Regions from separate parts of the Enterobacter sp. H2G27 genome, predicted to be linked through region 3. Evidence: predicted binding sites of a transcription regulator. Region 3 holds the regulator's gene; each other region holds the start of a gene.

Region 1 (2,270 bases), 1.5 Mb from region 3:
ACCGTTCAGCGCCGGACGGCCAAACTCGTTGTTAAACGCCGCGCCGCCCAGCGGACCTTCGGTCATGATATCCAGGGCGGTTACAATGCGCTCTGGCTTGCCGAAATCTTCTTCCCACGGCTGTTCAAAGCCCGGGATACGCAGGTTGGAGACGGAGAAACCGACCAGACCCGCTTTTGGTTTTGCACCACGACCAGTCGCCCCTTCGTCACGGATTTCACCGCCGGAGCCGGTAGCCGCACCCGGCCACGGGGAGATTGCCGTCGGGTGGTTGTGAGTTTCAACCTTCATCAGGATATGCGCGGGCTCCTGATGGAAGTCATAGCGCCCTGCTTCGCGATCGGCGAAGAAGCGGCCCACCTCGGAGCCTTCCATCACCGCGGCATTGTCTTTATAGGCAGACAGCACGTGGTCAGGGGTTTGCTCCATGGTGTTTTTGATCATTTTGAACAGCGACTTCGGCTGCTGTTCGCCGTCAATAATCCAGTCGGCGTTGAAAATCTTATGGCGGCAGTGCTCAGAGTTAGCCTGCGCGAACATGTAAAGTTCGATGTCGTTCGGGTTACGGTTGAGCTTAACGAACGCATCCTGCAGGTAGTCGATTTCGTCTTCTGCCAGCGCCAGGCCGAGACGCAGGTTGGCGTCGATCAGTGCCTGACGGCCCTGCCCCAGCAGGTCCACGCTCTGTACCGGCGCAGGCTGATGGTGGGAGAAAAGCTTCTGCGCGTCATCAAGAGAGGCAAATACGCTCTCCATCATGCGGTCGTGCAGCTCAGCCGCAACCGCCTGCCACTGCGCGTCGCTCAGGGTAGAGGCTTCCACGTAGTACGCTACGCCGCGCTCCAGACGGTTAATCTGGCTCAGGCCACAGTTGTGGGCGATGTCGGTGGCTTTGGAAGACCAGGGGGAGATGGTGCCCGGACGCGGCGTCGCAAGGATCAGTTTGCCGGTTGGCGTATGGCTGCTGAGGCTTGGGCCATACTTGAGCAGGCGTTCCAGCTGTACGCGCTCCTCTGCATTCAGGGGGGCATTCAGGTCAGCAAAATGGACATACTCAGCGTAAATATTGCTTACCGGAAGGTCGGCCGCCTGAAAACGTGCCAGCAGTTTAGTGATACGGAAGGCAGACAGTGCAGGCGAACCACGCAGAATTTCCATCATAAGTCTCTCGTCTTCGAAGCGCCGGGGCGCTTACAGTGTGCGCAAGGGGGGAAAACGGGCGTCATTATAGAGAATCCTGAGCGCCGACGAAACCGTTTGCGTCGAAATAAAATTTGCCCAGAGGTTTAACAATAGATGTGACCTGTCTCTCTAATTGGTTGCCAAGTGGCGCAAGTTTACGCAAAATGCCGCTCATTCAATGGCAAACCTTATTATTAACATGGCTACAGCAAACTGAGGCAACCGGCGTCGCAGAGAATTAACTAATTGAAAAAATTAAAGATTAATTATCTGCTCATCGGCATTGTAACGTTGCTGTTGGCAGTGGCCCTCTGGCCTTCTATCCCCTGGTTCGGCAAAGCCGAAAACCGTATCGCCGCCATTCAGGAGCGGGGGGAATTGCGCGTCAGTACCCTCAACTCCCCGCTCATTTACAGCGACATCAACGGCAAAATCATTGGTCTGGATTATGAGCTGGCACAACAGTTCGCCGATTATCTTGGCGTGAAGCTTAAAATCACCGTCCGCCAGAATATCAATCAGCTTTTTGACGACCTCGATAACGACGATGCCGATATGCTTGCCGCCGGGCTGGTGTATAACAGCGAGCGCAGCAAGAACTACCAGCCGGGCCCGACCTACTACTCCGTTTCGCAGCAGATGGTTTACCGCGTCGGGAGCCTGCGCCCGCGCTCGCTGGCTTCGATTAACGACCGGCAGCTGACGATTGCGCCCGGCCACGTGGTGATTGACGACCTGCGTGAGCTCAAGGAGAAAAAATATCCCGACCTGAGCTGGACGGTGGATCCGAAACTCGGCACGACGGAGCTGCTTGAGCAGGTAAAAGACCAGAAAGTGCCCTACACCATTGCCGATTCGGTCGCAATCAGCCTGTTCCAGCGCGTGCACCCTGAAATCGCCGTGGCGCTGGACGTCACCGACGAGCAGCCCGTGACCTGGTTTAGCCAGCTTGATGACGATCAGACCTTCTCTGCCGCGATGCTTGATTTTTTCAACACCATCAATGAAGACGGTACCCTGGCGCGTCTGGAGGAGAAGTACCTCGGGCACGGCGATGACTTTGACTACGTTGACACCCGCAGCTTCCT
Region 2 (2,270 bases), 210 kb from region 3:
CGGGCGGGAGCCTCTCCCGCCCCACTTCTCAGTTTTTTCTGCTGGTTTCTGCCCATTCACGCTGACATACTGGCGTAACAGGACAGAAGCGCCGATTTTTCGTTGAGGAACACTATGAAGAAAATTTTCTTTGCCGCTGCATTAGTTGTCAGCGGCCTGCTGGTTGGCTGTAACCAGCTCACGCAATATACCGTCAGTGAACAGGAAATTAATCAGGCGCTGGAAAAACATAACAATTTCTCGAAAGACATTGGCGTGCCGGGGCTGGCAGACGCGCATATCGTGCTCACAAACCTGAGTAGCCAGATCGGACGTGAAGAGCCAAACAAAGTCACCCTGGCCGGTGATGCGGACCTCGATATGTCCTCCCTGTTTGGCAATCAGAAAGCCAACATCAAGCTCAAGCTGAAGGCACTCCCTGTTTTCAACAAAGAGAAAGGGGCGATTTTCCTGCAGGAGATGGAAGTGGTCGATGCGCAGGTGTCTCCGGACAAGATGGCACCGGTTCTGCAAACCCTGATGCCCTATCTGAACCAGTCGCTGCGTAATTATTTTAACCAGCAGCCCGCGTACGTCTTAAGTGAAGACAAAAGCAAGGGTGAAGCCCTGGCGAAAAAATACGCAAAGGGCATAGAGGTGAAACCGGGCGAAATTATCATTCCTTTCACCGATTAACCTGAAGGGCGCTTTGGCGCCCTTTTTTTTCACGGAAAAGTGTGCAAACGAAAACGTTTCCGCTTATGATTTGTGTCCGGCAAAAACAGCCATCCTTATGACTGATTCCTGACAAGCCGGAGCTTCCATGACTGCACAACCCCAGGTTCTTAAAATCCGCCGCCCTGACGACTGGCATATCCATCTGCGCGATGGCGATATGCTGAAAACCGTCGTGCCTTATACCAGCGAAATTTATGGCCGCGCGATTGTCATGCCTAACCTGGTTCCACCAGTCACCACCGTCGATGCCGCGATAGCCTATCGCCAGCGCATCCTGGATGCCGTGCCTGCGGGACACGATTTTACCCCGCTGATGACCTGCTATCTGACCGACTCGCTGGACCCGAACGAAGTGGAGCGTGGGTTTAACGAAGGCGTCTTTACGGCAGCGAAACTCTACCCGGCGAATGCCACCACCAACTCCAGCCACGGCGTCACCAGCATTGATGCCATCATGCCGGTTCTGGAACGCATGCAGAAACTGGGTATGCCGCTGCTGGTCCATGGTGAAGTCACGCACGCGGAGATTGATATCTTCGACCGTGAAGCCCGTTTTATCGAGACCGTGATGGAGCCTTTGCGCCAGCGCCTGCCCGCGCTAAAGGTGGTATTTGAGCATATCACCACCAAAGACGCGGCAGAGTACGTGCGTGACGGCAACGATCTTATCGCTGCCACCATTACGCCACAGCACCTGATGTTTAACCGTAACCACATGCTGGTGGGCGGGGTGCGCCCTCACCTCTACTGTCTGCCTATCCTCAAGCGCAACATCCACCAGCAGGCGCTGCGCGAGCTGGTCGCCAGCGGGTTCTCCCGCGCGTTCCTCGGTACCGACTCCGCACCTCACGCCCGCCATCGTAAAGAGGCGAGTTGCGGCTGTGCAGGCTGCTTCAACGCCCCAACGGCGCTTGCCAGCTACGCAACCGTATTTGAAGAGATGAACGCGCTGGAACATTTCGAAGCATTCTGCTCCCTTAACGGCCCGCGCTTCTACGGCCTGCCGGTCAACGACACCTTCATCGAGCTGGAGCGGAAAGCGAGCCACGTTGAGGAGTCCATTGCCCTGACGGATGATACGCTGATCCCATTCCTGGCGGGTGAAACCGTTAACTGGACGGTAAAACGTTAAAAAATCAATCCCCCTTGTTGTCAAAAAGATAATATACCTGTATAAATAAACAGTATATTACACAGGGGGCATTTATGCGTATTGAAGTCACCATAGCCAAAACTACCGTTCTGCCTGCCGGCGCGCTTGATGCACTGGCAGGCGAATTATCCCGCCGTATTAACAACACCTTTCCCGATAACGCGGGTGCCGTAACGGTGCGTTACGCCTCGGCGAACAACCTCTTCGTCATTGGTGCTGCGAAAGAAGATAAAGATCGCATCAGCGAAATCCTGCAGGAAACGTGGGAAAGCGCAGACGACTGGTTTATCACAGATTAACACTGCTCCCTCATTGTGTTTTTTGCCGGGTCGCCCCGGCTTTTTTTTGTCTAAAAATCCTGCAAGTTCAAATTAATTCGGCATCTTCTTTAAGAATCGTG
Region 3 (2,270 bases):
CTGGCTTCTGGACAACCAGCGGCGGGTGGTGGCTCCGGACTGGGAATCGTCGGCGACGTGCCTCAGTGCCGGACTGTGCGTCGCGATGGTGCCCGTTCATTTTGCGCGTCCGCGCATCGATACCGGCGAATGGGTTGAACTGACGCTGGAAAATCCGTTCCCGGACGCGGCCTGCTGCCTGACCTGGCAACAAAATGATGTCTCGCCCGCCATGGCCTGGCTGCTGGATTATCTGGGGGACAGCGAAACGCTGAACCGGGAATGGTTACGGGAGCCAGCGTAGCTGGCCCCGTAAAGGGATTAACGACGGTAGTCGCGGAACGGACCGTCCGCAACGGAACGGCGTTCAATCAGGCGCGGGTGAACTTCAATGGACTGCGACTCTTCGCGCTTGTTGACGATCCTGTCGAGCAGCATATTGAAGGCCGTTTCGCCCAGCGAATCTTTCGGCTGGTGAATGGTGGTCAGCGCTGGGGTGAAGAAGCGCGCGTTACGCACGTTGTCATACCCGATCACGGAAATATCCTGCGGTACGCGCAGACCCAGCTCATCGGCGGCGCAGAGCGCGCCCATGGCCATGATGTCACCCCCGCAGAAAACGGCGGTCGGACGGTGCGGCTGGGAAACGATCTGCTGCATCGCGCGGTAGCCTGATTCCGGCTCAAAGTCGCCCTGCACGATCCAGTTTTCCGGCACGTTGATCAGCGCTTCTTCCATCGCTTTCATAAAACCGGCAAGACGGCCCGCCCCGGTGTTGCGCTCCAGCGGACCCGGGATCACGCCAATCTCGCGGTGACCGCGTTCGATCAAATAACGACCGGCCATATAGCCGCCTTCAAAAGCGTTATCGATAACGGAATCGGTGAAGTCTGCGCGCGCTTCGCCCCAGTCCATCACCACCATCGGAATATGGCGATACTCTTCCAGCATCGACAGCACTGACTCCGGATACTCGGAGCACATTACCAGCAGGCCATCAACGCGCTTTTGCGCCATCATCGACAGGTAGGCACGCTGTTTTTCAATGCTGTTCCACGCGTTGCCCAGAATCAGGGTATAGCCTTTCTGGAAGCAGTTCTTTTCGACCGCTTCAATGATCTCGGCAAAATAGGCCGCTTCACTGCTGGTTGCCAGCAATCCAATGGATTTGGTGTGATTAACCTTGAGGCTACGCGCAACCGCACTTGGCGAATAGTGCAGCTCTTTGATCGCTGCCCAGACGGCGTTGCGCGTCTCTTCCGCCACAAAGCGGGTTTTGTTAATTACATGTGATACGGTTGTGGTGGAAACGTTTGCGCGTTTTGCTACGTCTTTAATTGTTGCCATTAAATGTCACTCCAGACCATATCCTAAGCTCCTGAAAAACTTGAAGGTAAACGTTTGCCTTCTCTCACCCTTATCTCGCAATGTTGAATTGCGGCACGCCGGGAAAACGACACGGGACGTCAGGAGGGGGTCAATGGCCGGTACGCTAATAAATTTAGCGTGGAATTTTGTCCTATCTTGATGAAAAGGGGAAGAGGTAAAGTGGTTATCAGTATAAATCCAGGAAGATTTTTGACGTAATCTGTGCAAAAATGAGCAAGCTCACTTTTCGTGTGGGGATTAAAAGGAGAAAAATTGATGAGTTCCGATCTTAAGTTTTCGCTGTTCACCACCGTTGTTGTGCTGGCTCTGATTGTTGTGGCCGGTCTGACGGCTGCGCTGCACTGATTTACGCGGAGGGAGAGCCTTCTCCCTCCCGACTCCCCGGATTGTTACTTCTCTGGCAAAAATCTTTTGCCATTTTGTTAACTTCTCATTTTTTGTGATTGATGTCATGCTTTCCGCTTCTTTGTTCTGTGTCACCACGTGACACGGCATCCGGAGTTGACGCATGAAAATCAATTTTCCCCTGCTGGCCCTGGCGATTGGCGCTTTTGGGATTGGCACCACTGAATTCTCCCCGATGGGGTTACTGCCCGTCATCGCCCGCGGCGTGGACGTCTCGATCCCCGCGGCAGGCATGTTGATCAGCGCCTACGCTATCGGCGTGATGGTGGGGGCGCCGCTGATGACGCTTCTCCTTTCGCACCGCGCGCGCCGCAATGCGCTGATTTTCCTGATGGCGATTTTCACCCTCGGCAACGTGCTATCGGCCATTTCGCCGGACTACACCACGCTGATGCTGTCGCGTATTCTGACCAGCCTTAACCACGGCGCGTTCTTTGGGCTGGGATCGGTCGTTGCTGCCAGCGTGGTGCCAAAACACAAGCAGGCGAGCGCCGTGG

The links. Region 3 encodes PurR, which represses purine synthesis genes. Its sites were predicted from a motif close to CANGCAAACGTTTGCNTG; they were not measured.
Region 1: the regulator PurR is predicted to act here: its motif matches at 1,247-1,264, upstream of purL (phosphoribosylformylglycinamidine synthase).
Region 2: the regulator PurR is predicted to act here: its motif matches at 722-739, upstream of pyrC (dihydroorotase).

What each region holds. Positions count from the first base shown of each region.
Region 1 is NZ_JBSVSI010000001.1:3,137,940-3,140,209, forward strand. It holds gene purL (phosphoribosylformylglycinamidine synthase) at 1-1,161, opposite strand, end outside; gene mltF (membrane-bound lytic murein transglycosylase MltF) at 1,429-2,270, shown strand, end outside.
Region 2 is NZ_JBSVSI010000001.1:1,426,919-1,429,188, reverse strand. It holds gene ACW9E7_RS06720 (lipoprotein) at 115-675, shown strand; gene pyrC (dihydroorotase) at 803-1,849, shown strand; gene dinI (DNA damage-inducible protein I) at 1,924-2,169, shown strand.
Region 3 is NZ_JBSVSI010000001.1:1,633,802-1,636,071, forward strand. It holds gene punR (DNA-binding transcriptional activator PunR) at 1-283, shown strand, start outside; gene purR (HTH-type transcriptional repressor PurR) at 301-1,326, opposite strand; gene cydH (cytochrome bd-I oxidase subunit CydH) at 1,624-1,713, shown strand; gene ACW9E7_RS07780 (MFS transporter) at 1,877-2,270, shown strand, end outside.